Linked DNA regions of Accumulibacter sp.. The protein of the gene in region 1 interacts with the protein of each later gene in a pairwise test. Links are inferred from orthologs where the notes say so. Each region holds a gene or a part of one and is shown on either strand. Other genes may lie near its edges. The genes, in order: V5B60_RS14715 and V5B60_RS02975.

Region 1 (10,670 bases):
AGGAACTGCAGCAGGATGCCGAACAGCCGTGCCGGCAGCCGCTGCTGGCGGACGCCGACCCAGACCAGCGCGGCCCCCTCGATCGCCCAGGCGGCTGCGGTCCAGCGCCCGTCGAAGGCGAGCGGGATGGCCAGCGTCGTGAAGCCGATGCCGAGGGCGAGGAAGGCTTCGACCAGCAGGCGCTGCCCCTCGCCGAGACGCGACCACAGGGTACGCGCCAGCATCAGGTAGAAGGCACCGAGGGTCAGGGCACTCCACGCCGAACCGTAGGCGAAGCCGCGCACCAGTTCGACCTGCAACCCGAAGGTGATCAGCGGCAGGGCAAAGACCAGCGTCGTGTCGAGGCGGCTGGCGCGCGGTCCGCCAGCGCGCCGGGCGAACAGCACCGGCATCGCGGCGTAGATCAGGAAGAAGATGATCAGGAAAGGCTCGGTGGACGCGAAGTGCTCCGGCCGGTAGCGCAGCGCGCCCCAGACCGTGGCGATGGCGAAGGTGAAGACGAAGCCGACCAGGTTGAGCAACCGCCACGCCTTGAAGAAGGCGATCGCCAGGATGCCGGCGTTGAGCACGGCGTAGTAGCCGAACAAGCTCACATGATTGCCGGCGCCCGTCGCGGCGATGATCGGTGCGAGAAAGCCGCCGACCGCGCCGAGCACGGCCAGGACCAGGGCATCCTGCAGCACCGCCAGCATCGCCGCCAGCGCCGCGACGGCGAGCAGCATGATGAAGGCCGGCGCTGCCTCGAGCAGCCCGAACAGCCGCAGCGCACTGAAGATCGTCAGGTAGAGGAGACCGATGGCGCCGCCCTGCAACGCCAGGGCGTAGGCCTCGCGGGTCGTTCGCAGGCGCCAACCGAGCAGCAGCAGGACCACAGCCGCCAGCGCGACGCCGGTCAGTCGCAGCTCGAGCGGTACCTGCAGGTGCTGGTAGCTGTACTTGAGCAGGAAGGCGACACCGAAGAAGAGGACGATGACCCCGGCGCGCGCCATCAGGTTGCCGCGCAGCAGCCAGTCCACGCCGGCCGCCACCCAGCCGCTCGCCGGCTGTGCGGCGAGCGCTGGCGGCGCCGTCGAGTCGCCGGCGGCCGCTGGCGCGACGACGAACGGCGCGGCTGCCGCCGGCGGCAGCAGCGGGGTCGTCGCCTCGGCCGGCAGTTCGCCGGCAAGCCGCTCAACGCCGCCGGCAAGGCGCGGCGGGGTCGCGTCGACCGATGCCGCCGCGGCCGGCGCCGGGACCGCCGACGGCTGCGGCTCTGCCGGCGACGGCTGCGGCGACTGCAGCAGGCGATCGACGGCGCTTTCGAGCCGCTGCAAGCGCTCCTCGAGCAGGCGCTGGCGCTCTTCCTGCCGCTGCCGCGCGCGACTGCCGAGCGACCAGCCGACGATGCCACCAAGGAGCGCACCGACCAGCCACAGCCCCGAGTAAAGCTCGCCGACGAGCAGCGCTCCGAGTACCGCACCGAGAAACCACATCCGCGCCTCCGCACTCTGCGCCCACCGACTGCCTGCTCTCCCCTGCCAGCCCGTCCGGCATCGGGATGCAGCCGGGCGACCGCGCGCGCCCTACGCCCTAGTCTACGGCCATTCGCCCGGCAGGTGAAGCAGCAGCGCCGGCGACCCCCGTCCCCCGCGCGGCGCCCGCTTGGTGCACAATGGCGACGCCAGCGGCCGCCGCTGCCCGACCCGCACGCGCTGCACCCGCCGCACCCGACGCCGCACGAGACTTCCCGGAGTTCCGCCTTGCTCACGACCATCCGCCACTGGCTCGACCGCAACATCCTCGAACTCGGCCGCGAGATGCGGCTCTCCTTCCTGCCGCCACTGATGGTGTACGTCGCTGCCGGCGTATCCGGGCTGACCGGCATCGTCGGCACCTTCTTCGTCAAGGAGCACCTCGGACTGTCGGCCGCATTCCTCGCCGCCCTCGGCTTCTGGGCGGGAATCCCATGGGCACTGAAGATGCCGATCGGGCACCTGGTCGACCTCATCTGGCACCACAAGGCGGCCCTGGTATGGCTCGGTGCGGCGCTGATCGCCAGCAGCCTGCTGATCATGTACGGGCTGGTGAGCGAACCGCTGCGCATGGGCGCCATCATGTCGCTGGAAGCATGGTTCGTCGTCTCCGCCCTGCTGTCACCGGTCGGCTATGTCATCCAGGACGTCGTCGCCGATGCGATGACCGTCGAGGCGGTGCCGCGCGTCGACGAACACGGGCAGCCGCTGCCTGCGGAGACGCGGCGACTGATGAACACGACGCTGCAGACCCTCGGCCGGGTGGCGATCATCGGCGGCGGCGTGCTCGTGTCGGTCATCAACGTCCTCATGTTCCAGGGCGTCGAGACGCTGCCGCAGACGGCAAGGATCGCGGTCTACGCCCAGGTCTATGGCATGGCGCTGCTGATTCCGCTGGTTTCGGTGGCCGGCGTCGTGCTCGCCGCGTTGCTCCGCCGGCGCGACGAGCGACGGCTGCGCGCGCGCGGCTTCGACGAGGCGCGCCTGCGGGCGCTGCTCGAGCCACCGCTCGCAGCGGTGCGACCGAACTGGTGGATTCTCGGCGGCAGTGCGGCCTTCGTCGCCTTCAGCCTGGGCGTCGGCCTGGCGCAGTTCGAGTTCGGGCAGGAGATCATCTTCTTCGGATCCTTCGCCATCATCAGCTTCCTGATGGCGCGGCTGCTGCGCGAACTGGACGAGGATGCGCGGCGAACGCTGCTCGGGACGGCGATCATCATCTTCGTCTTCCGCGCCATCCCCGGTCCCGGCGCCGGCTCGACCTGGTGGATGATCGACGTCCTCGGCTTCGACCAGTCCTTCCTCGCCAGGCTGTCGCTGCTCTCGAGCGTGCTGACGCTGCTTGGACTCTTTCTCTTCCGCCGCTTCATGGGCGAACGGTCGATCGCCCACATCGTCGGCTTCCTCACCGTCGCCGGAACGCTGCTCAGCCTGCCGACGCTCGGCATGTACCACGGCCTGCACGAATGGACTGCGGCGCGAACCGGCGGCATCGTCGACGCGCGCTTCATCGCCCTGATCGATACGGCACTCGAATCTCCACTCGGGCAGATCGCGATGGTCCCGATGCTGGCGTGGATCGCCAATTCGGCGCCCGCCGGTCTCAAGGCGACCTACTTCGCGGTGATGGCCTCGTTCACCAACCTGGCGCTGTCGGCTTCGCAGCTTGGCACCAGGTACCTCAACGAGCTCTACCCGGTCAGCCGCGAGGTACGCGACCCGGCCAGCCAGGCCATCAAGGTGGCAGCCGACTACAGCGAACTCGGCAGCCTTTTCCTGACTGCCATCACCCTCGGGCTGCTGCTGCCCTTCGCAGCCATCTGGCTGACTCGCCTGTGCCGGCTGCGCAGCGCCTGAGCGCGGTGGGCGACCGTGACTGGCCCGCCACGCCCACCAAGCGCCGAGGATGGTTTATCCTTGCCGGCATGCGACGAGCTGTCCTGCCGACGGGCGCGTTCTTCGCTCGACTTGCCGGGCGGGCGGAAGTCGGTGATTGCGAACCTTCCCGCCTGCCACATGCCCAATTCGCAGCAACGACCCCGGAGGAATTCCAGCATGTACCCTGACCTCAGACGCCTGTCCCTGGCCGCCGTGATCGGCAGCCTCTTCGCCGTCACCGCCTGCGACTCCACTCCCCAATACGATCAATACGATCGCCCTTACGACGGCTACTCCTATGGTCGCCAGCCGGGCTACGGGCAGCCGGCGTACGACCAGCGTGACGCCTACGACCGGGGTTACCGCGACGCGCAGCGGCAGCAGGGCTACAACCGCTACGGCGGCCAGGACTACGAGCGCGGCTATGAGCGCGGACGACAGGAGGCGGAGCGCGAAAACAAGCGTGCCGCCAAGGAAGAGCGCCGCGAGCGCGAGGCGCGGGAGGAGTGGCGCCGGCGCGAGGAACAGCGCGGCAGTCACGATTACCGTCGTCCCGCCGATGTGCGCCCGCCGATGACCCCTCCGCAGCAGCCGGGATCACCGCCGCCGGCCCCGGGAACCTGGGGTATCAACGATGGCTGAGGGACGCGTCCCGCAGCGATCGTCGTTACGCGATGTTCAGGCCGGCAGCAGTGGCGTGCGGTGGACGTCGATCAGCTGCAGCAACTGGGCGAAGACCTTCGGCGTGCCGGCGACGACGTTGCCCGTCTGCAGGTAGCTTTCGTTACCCGCCAGATCGCCGATCAGGCCGCCGGCTTCGCTGATCAACAGCGCCCCGCCGGCGATGTCCCACGGCGACAGGCCGAACTCCCAGAAACCATCGAAACGACCGCAGGCGACGTAGGCAAGATCGAGCGATGCGGCACCCGGTCGCCGGATTCCCGCCGACCGGCGCGTCAGATCCTTGAAGATGGCGAGGTAGGTGTCGATGTGCTCATGGGCGCGATAGGGAAAACCCGTACCGATCAGCGCCTCCTCGAGGCGAAGACACTTGCTCACCCGGATGCGGCGATCGTTGAGGAAGGCACCACCCCCCTTGCTGGCGGTGAACATCTCGTTGCGCACCGTGTCGTAGACCACCGCCTGGGTCACCTGTCCGCGATGCGCCAGGGCGATCGAGATGGCATACTGCGGGAAGCCGTGGATGAAGTTGGTCGTGCCATCGAGCGGATCGATGATCCACTGGTACTCGCTGCCCGCAGCCCTGCCGGCGACCTGGCCGGACTCTTCTGCTAGAATCCCGTACTCCGGATAGGCCTCGCGCAGGATGTCGATGATCGCCGCCTCGGCCGCCTTGTCCACCTCGGTGACGAAGTCGTTCTGGCGCTTGCTGGTGACCTGCAGGTGCTCGATGTCCAGCGCGGCACGATTGATGATCTGGCTGGCGCGGCGCGCCGCCTTGATGATGATGTTCAGAGCTGGATGCATGTCTGCTGACGAACCTGACGGGCGGCTGCTGTCGCCCGGTTGGTGTGGAGGAGCCCCGATTCTAATATGAACCGCGCCGCCGGGGCCGATCCTTCGCACCTGCCGCTCGAACGTGTCCGCATCGTCCTCTCGCACACCAGCCATCCCGGCAACATCGGCGCCGCCGCCCGCGCCATGAAGACGATGGGACTGACGCGCCTGCTGCTGGTCAACCCGAAGCGCTTCCCGGACGAGGAAGCATTCGTCCGCGCGGCGGGCGCCGACGATCTGCTCGCGACCGCACGGGTGTGCAGCAGCGTCGACGAGGCCCTGGCGGACACCCGCTTCGCCTGCGCCGTGACGGCGCGCCAGCGAAATCTCGGGCCGCCGCCGCTGGCGGCTCGCGCCGCCGCGGCAGAGATCCTGGCGAGGACCGGCGATGGCGAGGTGGCGCTGCTTTTTGGCAACGAGACTGCCGGCCTGTCGAATGTCGAGGTGCAACGCTGCCAGCGCACGGTGTTCATCCCGGCAAACCCGGACTATGGCTCGCTCAACCTCGCGGCAGCGGTGCAGGTCCTCGCCTATGAGCTGCGCCTCGCGGCCTTCGCCAACGACCCACCGGCGTGCAGCAGAACCGTCGCCTTCGCCTCGCCACCGGCGAGCCACCAGGACATCGAGCGCTTCTATCAACATCTCGAACGGGTGATGGTGCGCAGCGGATTCCTCGACCCGCAACGTCCACGCCGGCTGCTGCCCAAGCTGCGGCGCCTGTTCGGGCGCGCCGCACTCGAACGGGACGAGATCAACATCCTGCGCGGCCTGCTCGATGCGGTCGAACGGCAGAGCACCACCCGGTACGTCGATCGCCACCCCGAAGGCATAGATGACTGAATTGGTCGGCTATTGTAGAATGCCGCCAGGCTTTCCCGTTGCCCCGCTCAAGGACTTCCACCCCATGTTCAGCCACCTGCGCGAAGACATCCAGTCGGTATTCGACCGCGATCCCGCTGCCCGGACCTTCTGGGAGGTGCTGACCTGTTACCCGGGCGTCCATGCCATGGCCTCGCATCGCCTCGCGCACTGGCTGTGGACGCACCACCTGCGCTGGTTCGGCCGCCTGGTCTCGCATTTCGGGCGCTTTCTCACCGGCATCGAGATTCACCCGGGGGCAGAGATCGGCCGCCGCCTGTTCATCGATCACGGCATGGGTGTCGTCATCGGCGAGACGGCGGTGATCGGCGACGACGTCACCCTCTACCACGGAGTGACCCTCGGCGGCACCTCCTGGAACAAGGGCAGACGACATCCGACTCTCGAAAGCGGCGTCGTCATTGGCGCCGGCGCCAAGGTGCTCGGACCGATCACGGTCGGCGCATCAGCCAAGGTGGGTTCGAATGCGGTCGTCGTCAAGAACGTTCCAGCGGGCGCCACCGCCGTCGGCAACCCTGCCCGCATCATCGACCCGGCGCAGGCGCAGAAGCGCGAGCAGATGGCTGGGAAGCTCGGCTTTTCCGCCTATGCGCTGGCGGCGGATCAGGACGATCCGCTGGCGAGGGCGATTCACGGCCTGCTCGACCATGCCGTCGAGGTGGACCGCCGTTTTGCCCTGTTGCTGACGCGGGTCGAGGCAGCCGGAGTCGAGGTTGACGGCGAACTGCTGCGCAGTGACCCGTTCGACCCCCAATACCTGAGTAAAATAGTTGACTAATCACCACCGGTCCACTAGACTTGGATTGTCCGAACAACCGCTCTACAAGGAGGAGCCATGCGACTGACAACAAAAGGACGCTTCGCCGTCACTGCAATGATCGACTTGGCGCTGCGCTGCAGCGACGGCCCCGTTTCTCTGGCCGGCATCAGCGACCGCCAGAAGATCTCCCTTTCCTATCTTGAGCAACTGTTCGGCAAACTGCGCCGCTACGGCCTGGTCGAGAGTGTGCGCGGCCCCGGCGGTGGTTACTGTCTGGCTCGCCCGACCAGCCAGATGACGGTCACCGACATCATTCGCGCCGTCGATGAACCGCTCGATGCGACGCAGTGTGGTGGCCGCGAGAACTGTCACGACGACGAGCGCTGCATGACGCACGAACTGTGGGCGACGCTGAACGACAAGATGTACGAGTATCTCAGTTCGGTCAGCCTGTCCGAACTCGTCGAGCAGCAGATCCGCAAGAGCGGCCACGTCGCGATCCTGCAGGATGCGCGGCGCAGCCGGCAAAAGCCGCGCAACGCCAAGACCCTGGCGGTCAGCGGCTGAGAGGCCGTGAAGGAGTCGCGTCGGTTGATCCACGACCGCTGAGCGTTCGCAACCCCATGTTCGCGCCCGTCTATTTCGACCACAACGCCACGACCCCGGTCGACCCGGAGGTGGTCGAGGCGATGTTGCCCTACTTCTCGCAGCAGTTCGGCAATGCCTCCAGCCGGCATGAGTATGGCCGGGCGGCGCGACGGGCGATCGATGAGGCGCGGGCACAGGTGGCGGCCGCGGTCGGCGCCCACGCCAGCGAAGTCGTCTTCACCAGCGGCGGCTCCGAAGCCAACAACCTGCTGCTCAAGGGCGCCGCCGCCTGCCTCAGGCCGGGCCTGCTGGCGGTCGGTGCCGCCGATCACCCGTGCGTTCTCAGACCGGCCGAGCAACTCGCACGGCGCGGCTGGAACCTGGAGAAGCTGCCGACAGACCCTGCCGGTCGGATCGATCGCGAGCGGTACGCAGCGGTGATGGCGCGCAAGCCGAGGATCGTCTCGCTCCTGCTCGCCAACAACGAAACCGGCGTCATCGAGGACATCGAGCCGCTGGCCGTGAGCGCCCGGGCCGCCGGTGCCTGGTTCCACAGCGACGCGGTACAGGCCTTCGGCAAGGTGCCGGTCGATTTCCGCCGCCTCAACGGTTGCGGCGTGCACGCGCTGACGCTGTCGGCGCACAAGATGGGCGGACCGAAGGGCGCAGCGGCCCTGATCCTCGACAAGCGCCTCGAGCTCGAACCGCTGATTGCCGGTGGTGGCCATGAGCGTGGCCTGCGTTCGGGGACCGAGAACGTTGCCGCGATCGTCGGTTTCGGCGTCGCCTGCCAGCTCGCGGTCGCGCGCCGGGCCGCGCTTGCCAGCCAGCTGGACCGGCTGCGGACGCAGCTCGAGGAAGGACTGGTCGCGCTGGGCGGCAGGCTCTTCGGGCAGAGCGCGGAACGTTTGCCGAACACGGTCTATTTCGCTTTCGCCGGCGTCGATGGCGAGACGCTGGTCGGCCATCTCGACCGCGCCGGCTACGCCGTGGCCAGCGGCGCCGCCTGTTCGAGCACCAACCCGGAACCCTCGCACGTGTTGCGCGCGATGGGCGTCGACGATGAACTGGCGCGCGGCGCGGTACGTGTCAGCCTGGGGCGTGGCAACACCGAGGAACAGGTGGCAGGCTTTCTCGCCACCCTGCGATCGACCGTCGACCGACTGCAACGATTGACGGCCATGGCTGTCTGAGCGGCGAGTGAGTTGGCCAACGCCCGCCGGCAACGACGGCAGCGGCCACGAACCTGACGCTGACTTCCACAACCCGGAGCAAGAACCATGTTGAAGCTGCCCATCTACCTCGACTACTCGGCCACCACGCCGGTGGATCCGCGAGTGGCGGAGAGGATGATCCCCTATCTCGTCGAGAAGTTCGGCAACCCCGCTTCGCGCTCGCATTCCTTCGGCTGGGAAGCCGAGGCGGCCGTCGAGGAGGCGCGCGAGGAGGTGGCGAAGCTGGTTCATGCCGACCCGAAGGAGATCGTCTGGACCTCCGGCGCCACCGAATCGAACAACCTGGCGCTGAAAGGGGCGGCGCAATTCTATTCCGGCAAGGGCAAGCACCTGGTGACGGTGAAGACCGAGCACAAGGCGGTCCTCGACACCTGTCGCGAACTCGAGCGGCAGGGCTTCACGGTCACCTACCTCGATGTCCAGGAGAACGGACTGGTCGACCTCGCCGCCTTCACCGCGGCCCTGCGGCCGGACACGATCCTCGCCTCGGTGATGTTCGTCAACAACGAGATCGGCGTCATCCAGCCGATCGCCGAGATGGGTGAAATCTGCCGCAGTCGCGGCATCCTGCTGCATGTCGACGCGGCGCAGGCGACGGGCAAGGTGGCGATCGATCTGGAAACGCTGAAGGTCGACCTGATGAGCTTCTCCGCCCACAAGACCTACGGACCCAAGGGAGTCGGCGCCCTCTACATTCGGCGCAAGCCGCGCGTCCGCCTGAACGCGCAGATGCATGGCGGCGGGCACGAGCGTGGTTTTCGTTCCGGAACCCTGCCGACGCACCAGATCGTCGGCATGGGCGAGGCGTTTCGCCTGGCGCGGCTGGAAATGGGTGCCGAGAACGAGCGCATCCGCATGCTGCGCGACCGCCTGCTGCGCGGCCTGTCGGACATCGAGGAAGTCTATGTCAACGGCGACATGGAGCATCGCGTGCCGCACAACCTGAACCTCAGCTTCGCCTATGTCGAAGGCGAGTCGCTGCTGATGGCGATCAAGGATCTGGCCGTGTCGTCGGGATCGGCCTGCACCTCGGCGTCGCTCGAACCTTCCTATGTCCTGCGCGCGCTCGGGCGCAACGACGAACTGGCGCACAGCTCGATCCGCTTCACCCTCGGCCGCTTCACGACCGAGGAGGAGGTGGACCACACGATCCGGCTGCTGCACGACAAGATCGGCCGCCTGCGCGAGCTGTCGCCGCTCTGGGAAATGGTCCAGGATGGTGTCGACCTGAACACGGTCCAGTGGGCCGCTCATTGATGCAGTACTGAACTGAAGGAGTAGCAACATGGCATACAGTGTCAAGGTTCTGGATCACTACGAGAACCCGCGCAACGTCGGTTCCTTCGCCAAGGACGAGGAAGGCGTGGCGACGGGAATGGTCGGTGCCCCCGCCTGCGGCGACGTGATGAAGCTGCAGATCAAGGTCGGCAAGGGCGGCGTCATCGAGGACGCCAAGTTCAAGACCTACGGCTGCGGCTCGGCGATCGCATCGTCGTCGCTGGTCACCGAATGGGTCAAGGGGCGGACGATCGACCAGGCGATGGACATCCGCAACACGCAGATCGCCGAAGAGCTGGCGCTGCCACCGGTGAAGATCCATTGCTCGATTCTTGCCGAGGACGCGATCAAGGCGGCGGTGGCGGATTACCGGAAGAAGCACGGCGAGCAGGCCTGAGTGGTTGTGACCGGTACGAAAGGAGATGGCTTTCATGGCAGTGACGCTTTCTGAGCGGGCAGCGACGCACGTCGCCCGCTACATCGTCAAACGTGGCAAGGGAATCGGTCTGCGCCTCGGCGTACGCACCAGTGGTTGCTCGGGAATGGCTTACAAACTCGAGTTCGCCGATGCCGCACAGCCCGACGACATCGAGTTCGAGTCGCATGGCGTCAGGGTCCTGATCGACCCCAAGAGCCTGCCCTACCTCGACGGCACCGAACTCGACTACGCACGTGAGGGGCTCAACGAAGGCTTCCGCTTCAACAATCCGAACGTCAAGGACGCCTGCGGCTGCGGCGAGAGTTTCAACGTATGAGGTTGGCGGCTTGCCGCTGCCGCCCGCGCCCGGCCGGCAGATGGCGCACGGGCGGGGCCCGCGCTGCTTGCCGGAACGCCTGACGCGCACAGCCATGGACTTCGCAGCCGACCATTTTTCGCTTTTCGGTCTTCCGGCCGCCTTCCGGATCGATCCGCTGCTGCTCGACCGGCGCTACATCGAATTGCAGACGCAGGTGCACCCCGATCGTTTCGCCAGCGCCGGCGAGGGCGCGAGACGCCTGTCGCAGCAGTGGGCGACGCGGGTCAAC
Region 2 (10,465 bases), 2.7 Mb from region 1 along the record:
ACCGCGTGCGAATCCTTCTCGCCGAAGATCGCGACGAGGACGTTCGCCCCGTTCACTTCCTTCCGCCCGGAGGATTGGACATGCAGGATGGCGCGCTGGATGACGCGCTGGAACCCCAGTGTCGGCTGCGTGTCGATCTCGTCCTCACCGGATACCGTTGGCGTGTGCTCGCCGATGAAGCGGGTCAGATCCTTGCGCAATTGCTCGATGTTCGCCCCGCAAGCCCGCAGAGCTTCGGCTGCAGACGGGTTGTCGAGCAGCGCCAGTAGCAGGTGCTCGACGGTGATGAACTCATGGCGCTTCTGCCTCGCTTCGACAAACGCCATGTGCAAACTCACTTCAAGTTCCTGCGCAATCATTCAATTTTCCTCCATGACACACGCCAGCGGGTGCTGGTTGCTGCGTGCGAAACCTGTAACTTGTTCTACCTTGGTGGCAGCGACGTCGCGCGGGTAAACTCCACAGACACCTCTGCCTTCCGTGTGCACTTTGAGCATGATCCGCGTTGCCTGTTCACGATCCATTGCAAAGAACCTCTGCAGGACGACGATGACGAAGTCCATCGGCGTGAAATCATCGTTCAGCAGCAGTACCTTGTACAGTGGCGGTGGCGCTAGCTGCGTACGCTTGGTTTCGAGGAGTGATCCGTCCTGATGCTTTGTTGCCATGGCAGAATTCTAACAGTCCATACGGATACGCAATACCACCCGCGGTCGCTTTCGGCAAGTCGCGGGCCACTTGCGCACGCTGGCAAGCAAAAAAGCTTGACGCCCCGGCCTGCTTTAGCGTAAAAAGCCGGCATGCTCCGGATTCATTGCGCAGCGAGGTCGTTCCAGCTGTGTGACATACCTTGTCGGCGGTTGTTGATTTGGAGGCATGCAAGTCGGGCAATGCCCGGATTCAGTCTTTTTTGAAGGAAGTGGCAATATGGCAACTGGTACAGTGAAGTGGTTCAATGACGCCAAGGGTTTCGGCTTCATCACCCCGGACGATGGCAGCGAGGATCTCTTCGCCCATTTCTCCGCGATCAGCATGGGCGGATTCAAGACCCTCAAAGAGGGCGAAAAGGTTTCCTTCGACGTGACGCAGGGCCCGAAGGGCAAGCAAGCATCGAACATCGCGCGCACCTGATACTTTCGGGGACGCACCAAGTACCCGCCTCCGGCGGGTTTTTTTTCTCAGCGTTTGGTGCGACGGGTCGCTGCCTATGGGGCAGTGATGATGGCTTCGTCGCGACGCCGGTCTCCCCTGCTATCGGTCCACTCGACCGCAATCCGGTCGCCCGCCTTCAGTCCGCGAGCGTAGAAGGAGAACAGGGGATTGCGCGCGATCGCCGTGTTCAGTTGGCCGCCGACGAGGAGCGCGCCGTTTGCCGTGACCGAGAAGCTCTGTATGAAGTGCGCGGGAATCAACTGTCCGCTGCCGGCGTCCTTGCGCTGACCCGTCTCCATCGGATGCGGCATGAGGACGCGGATCTCGGTCACTTCGCCCTGCAGGCTGGCGCGAATCCGGATTGCTTCACCCATCCCAGACTCGTCTCCTTCAGGCGCCACACCCGCCAAGCGTCACCTTGACTTCACGGCTCGCATGGTAGTTCTTTCCGTCAGCCGCCCTGACGACAACGCGTACGCTAGATGACTCGGCCATTTTGACTTGCAGCCGGACGCGCGCCTGCGCGCCCCCGGCGAATGTCAGGCTGGCCGCCAGCGGCATGGGGTTCTTCTCGATGAAGATGCTGATGCTCTGGCTATCCGGTATGTTGCTGATCACCTCGACTGGTACCTGAGCACCATTGTCGGCGATGTCGACCGTCTTGATGACGATCCCGCCGCTGGCGATGGAACCGCCTGCGCCAGCCGCTCGAATCGCTTCGGACAGACCGGTGGCGGTAAAGGCCGCACGGTTCCCGTCGGCAGCCAGAACCGCAGTGGGCTGCAGCAGATCGCCAGCCACCACGACGCCAGCACTGGCGCCTGCGGTGGCTGCCTTGAGCAGCAGACGACGCAGGCGGTCCACGTCACCCGCTTCTGCCGGCAGCATGGCCTCAGTCACCCTGCCAGTGCCCGGAGCGACCGCCGCCCTTCTCGAGCAGGCGAACACCTTCCAGGCGCATGCCGCGATCGGCGGCCTTGCACATGTCGTAGATCGTCAGCAAACCGATGCTGACCGCCGCCAGAGCCTCCATTTCGACACCGGTGCGACCGAAAGTCTCGACACGCGCCTTGCAGGCGACGCGGCTGTTCCGGCCATCGATCTCGAACTCGACCGTGATTCGGGTCACGGGAATCGGGTGGCAGAGCGGGATGAGGTCCGACGTGCGCTTGGCACCCTGTATCGCCGCGATCCGGGCAACAGCCAGCACGTCGCCTTTGCTAGCCGAACCTTGAACGATGAGCGACAGGGTCTCCGGGCGCATCGAGATGAAGCCAGTGGCAGTCGCGTGCCGGAGCGTCTCCGCCTTCGCCGTAACGTCGACCATCTGCGCCTGACCATGCCGATCAAAATGGGAGAAAGGGCTCGTAGGCATCGCCGAAAAGAATCTCTTGCGACAGGCGGTACAAGCGGGCCGTACCACAGACAGACTCTGTAACGCTCAGTCACACTTTCTCGGCTTCCGCTCCGGTATCATACCACCCATCGCCTCCGCAAGAAGACTGGAAAACCCGTTTGATGCCTCTGCTGCGTTTCGTCGCCGTGGTGTCCTTGGCAACCGCCATGACGTCCTCGGCAGCCTTGACCACGGACGAACTGCCAGACTTGGGTGAGGCCGCCCGTGCCGAGCTGTCGCCACAACTGGAACGTAAGATTGGCGAGCGGATTCTGAACGAGATCCGCCTGCGCGAGCCAAGCTATGTCGACGATCCCGAGTTGTCGGATTACCTCAACCGCTTGGGAGCTCGGCTGCTCGCAGCCAGCGCGGACCCCACGGCCGACTGCCACTTCTTTCTTGTCCGCGACAACACCGTCAATGCCTTTGCCATGTTCGGTGGTTTCATCGGCGTAAACACCGGCACCCTGCTGACGGCGCAGTCGGAGTCCGAACTGGCGGCCGTCCTGGCGCACGAAATCTCGCACGTGCTGCAGGCACACTTGGCGCGACAGATCATGCGCGAGAAGCAGAGCTCGGTCGCCACCATGATCGCCATGGCCGTCGGCGTGCTCGCCGCTCGCTCAAACTCGCAAGTGGCACACGCCGCCATCGCTTCGGCACAAGCCGGGTCGATACAGGCGCAGCTCGCCTACAGCCGCGATTTCGAACGTGAGGCCGATCGCGTCGGTTTTCAGACATTGGGGCAGGCCGGCTTCGACGTACGCGGGATGGCGGATTTCTTTGGCCGCCTGCAACAGGCGGGCAAGGTCTATGAAAACAGCGCCCCTGTCTACCTGCGATCACACCCGCTGACCGTCGAGCGAATGTCGGACATGCAGAACCGGGCGCAGAGCGCCCCCTATCGCCAAGTGGCCGACAGTCTCGACTTCCAGCTCGTTCGGGCCAAGTTGCGAGCCCAGGCGAGCACACCGCAGGAGGGAATCAGTGAGTTCGCCAGACAACTTCGGGAGAAGAAGTATGCGTCAGAGGTGGCAGTCCGTTACGGGCTGAGCTACTCGCTGCTGCGAGCAAAGGACACCGCCGGAGCACAGCGCGAGTACGACGCACTGGCCGCGCTGAAACCCTCGTCGCCGCTGCTTGCCGGGCTGGCAGCGGCGATCAGGATCGCCGACAGCGACCCGGTCGGCGCAGCGGCGATCTATCGTGAGGGCCTGCAGCGCTATCCGCAGTCCATGGCCTTGGCCTACGGTTACGCTGACGCGCTCCTCGCTGCGAAGGAGTACCAGCAGGCTCGCATCTTCCTCGATGCGCAGTTGCAGCTTCGTTCGTCGGACTACAAACTGTACGGCTTGTTGGCCAGGACCTTTTCGGCAACCGGCAAGCGCCTGCAGCAGCATCGCGCGCAAGCCGAGTTCTATTTTCTGCAGGGACAACTCGGACCCGCCGTCGAACAACTGCAGTTTGCGCAACAGGCGGCCGACGGGAGTTTCTTCGAGCAGTCAGCAGTGGACGCACGCTTGCGCGAACTGCGCCGACTGCAGGCTGAGGAAGCGAAGCAGAGAAGAAGCGGTTTCCAGAGCTTACAATAGCGACTTGGCTTTCTTGCGGATCACAGCATGCATTTCGATCGAGAGTTAGATGTCAAGGGCCTCAACTGCCCCTTGCCCATCCTGCGGACCAAGAAAGCGCTTGCCGAAATGTCGGCAGGTGAGGTGCTGCATGTATTGGCGACGGACCCCGGCGCCGTCAAGGATTTCGAGGCCTTCGCCAGACAAACGGGCAACGAGCTGCTGTCGCGTTCCGAGACCGGCAAGTCCTTCGAGTTCTTTATCCGGCGCAAGTGACACGCCCAGCCATCACAACGCGTGGCGCGTGAGGGCTCAGGCGCCCGCAGCTTGATGTCGGGCAGCAGCGACTTCGCGCTGTTCGATGGTGATCGCGGCGATGCGCTGCTGCTTGGCGGCTGCTGCCGTATTTTCCGGCTCGCCGCAAGGCGCGATCCCACACCTCTTTTCGTGGCGATCGAGGGTGAACTCGCGGCCGGGCGGTGGGTTGCGATGGCCGCCGATTACGCACTCGCGACCTCCTTTGAGGCCGCCGCAACGGCGATACCTGGAGTGGGAGCAGTCATCCGCGCCTGGGTGTTCCAGAGTGGCGAATGGCTCGACGCGCAGGCAGTCAGCGATTTCCTGTCCGCCCGCGTGGCCGTCCTCCCTGAAGCGCAGAGAGCGACGGGCATCGCCGATCTGCTGCCAAGCGTCTCGACTTCACGGTACGCAGACCAGGTGAGGCAGATCCGCGACTGGATCGCTGCTGGCGACTGCTATCAGATAAACCTCACGTTCCCCATGCGCTGTCGTGTCTATGGCGACCCGCTGGCTCTGTATCGACGCTTGCGGGCAAGACAACCTGTACGCTATGGCGGCTACTTGGAAATCGCCGGCGAGAGAATCCTTTCGTTTTCTCCCGAGCTGTTCTTCCAGCGCCAAGCGGACCAAGTGCTGACGCGGCCGATGAAAGGCACTGCAGCTCGCGGCACAACGGCGGCAGAGGATGAGGCGCGGCGTGCAGCTCTCGTCTCTTCGCCCAAGGAGCGCGCGGAAAACATAATGATCGTCGACTTGCTCCGCAACGATCTCGGACGGCTGGCCCAACCCGGAAAGATCCACGTGCGTGCCCTCTGCGAGACTGAGGCCTACCCGACACTGTGGCAGATGGTATCCACGGTGTCCGCTGAGCTGCCAGGCGTAAACCTTGTCGACCTGTTCCGCGCACTGTTTCCGTGCGGCTCGATCACTGGCGCACCGAAGATCCGCGCCATGCAACGCATCGCCGAACTAGAGCAGGAACCGCGCGGGCTATACACTGGCGCTCTGGGCTGGCTGGCCCCGGGCGGCGACTGCCGCTTCAACGTGGCCATCCGCACCCTCGAACTCGACCCGCACGGGTACGCGCGGATGGGCGTCGGCAGCGGCATCGTCGCCGATGCCGTTGCGGCGAGTGAATACGCCGAGTGCCTGCTGAAAGCGCGTTTTCTGGTCGACTCCGACCCCGGATTCGAACTCTTCGAAACGCTGCGCCTCGAAGCCGGCCGCTATCCCCTGCTGCGTTTGCATCTCGAGCGCCTGCAGGCGTCGTCCGCCAGCCTTGGCTTCACCTGTGAGCTACCCCGCCTGTCGGCCGCGCTCGCCGCTGCCGCCACCAGCCATCCGGAAGGTGTCTTCCGGGTTCGCCTGCTGCTCCGCCACGATGGGAGCCATGTCACCGACGTGTCGCCGCTGACAGACGACGCAGCGGCTGAACGTACGGCGGTGTTCGCCAGCGACGCCGTGTCCGCCGATGACTACCTCCTGCGACACAAGACCACGGCGCGGTGTCGATACGATCGCGCGCTGGCGGCACTGGCCGATCGACCCACGGTGTTCGATGCGATCTTCTGCAACGAACGCGGCGAGGTCTGCGAAGGCGCGCGCAGCAACGTGTTCGTCGCGCACGGCGGACTGCTCCTGACCCCCCCGCCGTCCTGCGGTCTGTTGCCGGGAGTCCTGCGGCGACAGTTGCTCGAGTCAGGACGTGCGGTCGAAAGGATCCTCCGGCGGACTGACCTGCAGCGGGCCTCTGGCCTCTACCTCGGCAACGCCCTGCGTGGCTTGGTCGCCGTGACCCTGGCCGGCTGAACGGCCTAGAGCGCATGAAGGAGCCTACTGCGCAACCGATGTGCTGCGTTGCGCAGTCGTTCACTCTGCGCCCATGCACTTGATACGCCTAGTCATTCGCCCCCATCGCGCCTTGCATCGCGGCCTGCGCGAGACGATTTCTTCACGACCGCTCGACCGCCGCCGCGGAGCGGCGGCGGTCGAGCTTCGTCAGTGGCCGGCCGGCCTCCGGCCTCCGTCAAGGCGCGCACGCTGCGGCTCGAGTTCGGCGAGGGTCGCGATGAAAGCGTCTAAACGCTGTCTCTCCTGTTCGACCACCACAGCCGGTGCACGCGCCACGAAGCTCGCATTGGCCAGCTTGGCTCTCGCCTTGCCAATCTCACCGCTGAGCCGGGCGATCTCCTTGTCGAGCCTTTCACACTCTACGCCGACATCGATCTCGACCTGCAGCATGAGTCTGGTCTCACCGACGACGGCAATCGGCGCATTGGCGCTGCCCGGCATCTGGGGAACGATCTGCATCTCGGAGAGCTTGCAAAGCGCCTTCAGATAGGGAGCGAAATCGGCCAATACGCTCGCCTTGCCGCAAGCGACCAAAGGCACCCGCACTGCCGGCGACAGTTTCATTTCGCCGCGCAGATTGCGACAGGCGTATGCCAGTGACTTCAACTCCTGCACGCTGGCTTCGCTCTGCGCATCGATCTTCTCCGGCTGCGCCTGCGGATAGGCTGCCAGCATCACCGAGTCATGCGTCTTGCGACCCGCAAGCGGGGCCACCGCCTGCCAAAGTTCTTCAGTGATGAACGGCAGCAGCGGATGTGCCAGGCGAAGAACTGCCTCCAGCACGCGGGCCAACGTCCGACGCGTCCCCCGCACCTCTGCTTCGCTCCCGTGCTGCAGCTGAACCTTCGACAGTTCGACGTACCAGTCACAGAACTCGTCCCAGACGAATTCGTAAAGCGACCGCGCCAGCAGATCAAAACGGTAGTCGGCGAAATGCTGCGCCAGTTCGGCCTCGGCACGCTGCAGCCTGCTGACGATCCAGCGGTCTGCAAAGGAGAAGGCAAGTCGGGTTGTGCAACCGCCGGGCGTGCAGTCATCGAGGCCCAGATCGTGCCCGGCAGTGTGCATCAGGACAAAACGGCTCGCGTTCCACAGCTTGTTGCAGAAATTGCGGTAGCCCTCGCAGCGGCCGAGATCGAACTTGATGTCACGTCCCGGACTGGCGAGCGAGAGGAAGGTGAAGCGCAGGGCATCGGTACCAAAGGCCGCAATCCCGTGCGGATACTCCTTGCGCGTTCGCTTCTCGATCTGCTCGGCCTGCTTCGGGTTCATCAGCCCGCTGGTACGCTTCTCGATCAGCGCATCGAGACCGATGCCGTCGATGAGATCGATCGGGTCGAGCACGTTGCCCTTTGACTTGCTCATCTTCTGCCCTTCGGCGTCCCTGATGAGGCCGTGGACATAGACATGCCTGAACGGGATGCGGCCGGTGATGTGCCGAGTCATCATGACCATCCGCGCAACCCAGAAGAAGATGATGTCGAACCCCGTGACGAGCACCGTCGACGGCAGGTGGAGGTCCAGTGCGGGGTTGCTCTCCACCGGCCATCGCGGCGTCCAGTCGAGCGTCGAAAACGGCCACAGCGCCGACGAATACCAAGTGTCGAGGACATCCGGGTCACGCACCAGCGGACCCTGGCAGCCGGCAGCGTTCGCTTCCGCCCTCGCCTCGTCCTCGTCGTGGGCGACGAAGACCCGCCCATCTTCGCTGTACCAGGCGGGAATCTGGTGACCCCACCAGAGTTGCCGCGAGATGCACCAGTCCTGAATGTTGTTCAACCATTGGTTGTAGGTGTTGACCCAGTTCTCCGGAAAAAAGCGGATCTCGCCTGAAGCGACGCAGTCGAGGGCCTTGCCGGCGATGCTGCTGCCGTCGGCACCAAGCTTGCTCATCGCCACGAACCATTGGTCGGTGAGCATCGGCTCGAGGACGACACCCGTGCGATCTCCACGTGGAACCTTGAGAGCATGCGGCTCGACCTGGTCCAGAAAGCCGTGCTGCTCGAGATCACTGACGACCAGTTCGCGCGCGGCGAAGCGATCGAGACCGCGATAGCGTTCCGGAGCGTTGTCGCTCACGCGCGCGTCGAGCGTCAGAATCGGGATCATCGGTAGCCGGTGACGCTGAGCGACCGCGTAGTCGTTGAAATCGTGTGCCGGGGTCACCTTGACACAGCCGGTGCCAAAGGCGAGATCGACATAGGCATCGGCAATGATCGGGATTTCGCGCCCACACAGTGGCAGGCGGACCATCTTCCCCAAAAGGTGGCGGTAGCGCTCGTCGTCGGGGTGAACCATGACCGCGGTGTCACCGAGCATCGTCTCAGGACGGGTCGTCGCGACAACCAGCGACGCGCTGCCGTCAGCCAATGGGTAACGAATGTGCCAAAGATGCCCGCGCTCCTCTTCCTGGACCACTTCCAGGTCAGAAACTGCGGTCTGCAGGACGGGGTCCCAGTTGACCAAGCGCTTGCCGCGATAGATCAGACCCTCCCGGTAGAGTCGGACGAAGGTCTCGGTGACCGTTCGCGACAGGCCGGCGTCCATCGTGAAACGTTCGCGGCTCCAGTCGGGCGAGGTGCCCAAGCGGCGCATCTGGCGGGTGATGGTGCTACCCGAAAACTCCTTCCACTGCCATACCCTCTGCAAGAACTTCTCGCGCCCGAGATCATGGCGCGAGACCCCTTCGGCGTCGAGTTGGCGCTCGACGACGATCTGCGTCGCAATTCCTGCATGATCGGTACCCGGCTGCCACAGTGTGTTGTCACCCCGCATGCGGTGGTAGCGCGTCAGCGCATCCATGATCGCCTGATTGAAGCCGTGGCCCATGTGCAGCGTACCGGTGACGTTGGGCGGTGGCAGCAGGATGCAGAAAGAGCTACCTTTGCCCGTGTCCAAGCCCGCACCGAAGTAGCCCCGTGCCTCCCAGACAGGATACCAGCGACGTTCGATCTCTGCCGGTTCAAAGCTCTTGGCGAGTTCCATGGGCGCGCATCACGAGAGGTGAGGGAAGCACATTATAACGGATCGTCCATGGCCTCAGCTGTCACCCGCCGCGTTCCGACCGTTGCCGGCGACGAGCGTTCCTCGAACCCCGGCAGCGGCAGCTGGCCACGTTGCGCTAGGAAGTCATCCAGTACGGCAACTATGGCTGCAGTGATCCCCCGTCGCAGTTGCACGCCCGCGCTGTCCAGGGTCGACGCGATGAGGGCCGGCGTTTCGCTCGCCAGCCGCTGCTCGAGCTGGTGGCAAAGGTCACCGGCAAGATGAGCGCGAAGGGCCGCAGCGACTGCTGCCGGCACTTCATCTACAGCACCCGTTGCCGGAGGAACGACCTCAGTGAGCAACGGCAGATCCTCGTCCTCGCCACCAGCCATCGCGCCGCCTCCGACGGCGGGCCGGTCTGCGGTCGACGCGACGAAGCTGCGCCGACGCCGCCCGGGACGGGGATTGCCGTGACGTTCGGCGCCAGTCGCACCCGCATCGGATCCGATCAGCGAATCCGCACGCCTGATCAGGTCGCCGTCGTCCGCCATCAGACTCTCCCCCCTTGATCGAAGTACTGAATGTCATAGCCACGATCGCGGTAGAACCGCGCGCGCTGGCGCCCGGCAATTCGCCCCTCGTCATCCTGGCCGACGATCTCGATCAGGCTATTGAAACGCGAGAAACCCGGCGGCACCTCAGGTGCCAAGTTGAACAGCCGCTCATCACGATCGATGGCATCCAGTCGGCCGGCAATCACCACCGGTGTTTCTCCAGCCAGCGGAGAATCGCTGGCGACGTGCGGCACGAAGCCGGTCGGTGGATGTAGCCAGAGGTGACGGTCGAGGGCCGCGGCAACCGCAGTGTCGGGCGCGTAGACCAGCAAGCTCTTCTTTTGGCCCACCGCCCGGGCAATCAGGCTGGCGGCCGTTGCCACCCGATCGGCGGTGTTGTGGTAGAAGAAGATCCGGGTCAATGAAGTCTTCCGGCTCGTTTGAGCAGATAGTGTAGGAGCAGCGAAACCGGTCGCCCCGTCGCACCCTTGTCGTTCCCCGACTTCCAGGCCGTACCGGCGATGTCAAGATGCGCCCAGACGTACTTCCGCGCGAAACGGGCGAGAAAGCAGGCAGCCGTGATGCTGCCGGCGAAGCGGCCACCGACATTCGACATGTCGGCAAACGGGCTCTTGAGCAGCTCCTGATAGTCGCCC

What was found.
Region 2: the proteins of V5B60_RS14715 (region 1) and V5B60_RS02975 interact in binary tests that used the Escherichia coli proteins (3 or more experiments, as listed by UniProt). The link is inferred for Accumulibacter sp. from one-to-one orthologs.

The regions. Positions count from the first base shown.
Region 1 is NZ_JAZKUG010000001.1:3,340,827-3,351,496, reverse strand. What follows is about bases 7,560-10,517. They hold V5B60_RS14715 (IscS subfamily cysteine desulfurase), read left to right. Parts: upstream 7,560-8,411; coding sequence 8,412-9,623; downstream 9,624-10,517. Other genes in these bases: hscB (Fe-S protein assembly co-chaperone HscB), read left to right, coding at 10,494-10,517; iscA (iron-sulfur cluster assembly protein IscA), read left to right, coding at 10,076-10,399; iscU (Fe-S cluster assembly scaffold IscU), read left to right, coding at 9,652-10,041; V5B60_RS14720 (cysteine desulfurase family protein), read left to right, coding at 7,560-8,324. Outside these bases: V5B60_RS14755 (DUF2339 domain-containing protein), read right to left, coding at 1-1,472; V5B60_RS14750 (hypothetical protein), read left to right, coding at 1,740-3,365; V5B60_RS14745 (hypothetical protein), read left to right, coding at 3,564-4,028; V5B60_RS14740 (inositol monophosphatase family protein), read right to left, coding at 4,065-4,874; V5B60_RS14735 (RNA methyltransferase), read left to right, coding at 4,941-5,744; cysE (serine O-acetyltransferase), read left to right, coding at 5,809-6,561; Fe-S cluster assembly transcriptional regulator IscR, read left to right, coding at 6,619-7,110; more of V5B60_RS14720, read left to right, coding at 7,167-7,559; more of hscB, read left to right, coding at 10,518-10,670. UniProt on the Escherichia coli protein: Master enzyme that delivers sulfur to a number of partners involved in Fe-S cluster assembly, tRNA modification or cofactor biosynthesis. Catalyzes the removal of elemental sulfur from cysteine to produce alanine.
Region 2 is NZ_JAZKUG010000001.1:650,846-661,310, forward strand. What follows is about bases 3,029-5,781. They hold V5B60_RS02975 (sulfurtransferase TusA family protein), read left to right. Parts: upstream 3,029-4,167; coding sequence 4,168-4,395; downstream 4,396-5,781. Other genes in these bases: V5B60_RS02970 (beta-barrel assembly-enhancing protease), read left to right, coding at 3,029-4,140; pabB (aminodeoxychorismate synthase component I), read left to right, coding at 4,450-5,781. Outside these bases: ATP-dependent Clp protease ATP-binding subunit ClpA, read right to left, coding at 1-359; ATP-dependent Clp protease adapter ClpS, read right to left, coding at 360-668; V5B60_RS02950 (cold-shock protein), read left to right, coding at 928-1,131; thiosulfate oxidation carrier complex protein SoxZ, read right to left, coding at 1,206-1,526; thiosulfate oxidation carrier protein SoxY, read right to left, coding at 1,543-2,040; cyclic pyranopterin monophosphate synthase MoaC, read right to left, coding at 2,045-2,527; more of V5B60_RS02970, read left to right, coding at 2,671-3,028; more of pabB, read left to right, coding at 5,782-6,228; V5B60_RS02985 (valine--tRNA ligase), read right to left, coding at 6,418-9,255; V5B60_RS02990 (hypothetical protein), read right to left, coding at 9,288-9,806; V5B60_RS02995 (DNA polymerase III subunit chi), read right to left, coding at 9,806-10,231; V5B60_RS03000 (leucyl aminopeptidase), read right to left, coding at 10,228-10,465. UniProt on the Escherichia coli protein: Sulfur carrier protein involved in sulfur trafficking in the cell. Part of a sulfur-relay system required for 2-thiolation during synthesis of 2-thiouridine of the modified wobble base 5-methylaminomethyl-2-thiouridine (mnm(5)s(2)U) in tRNA.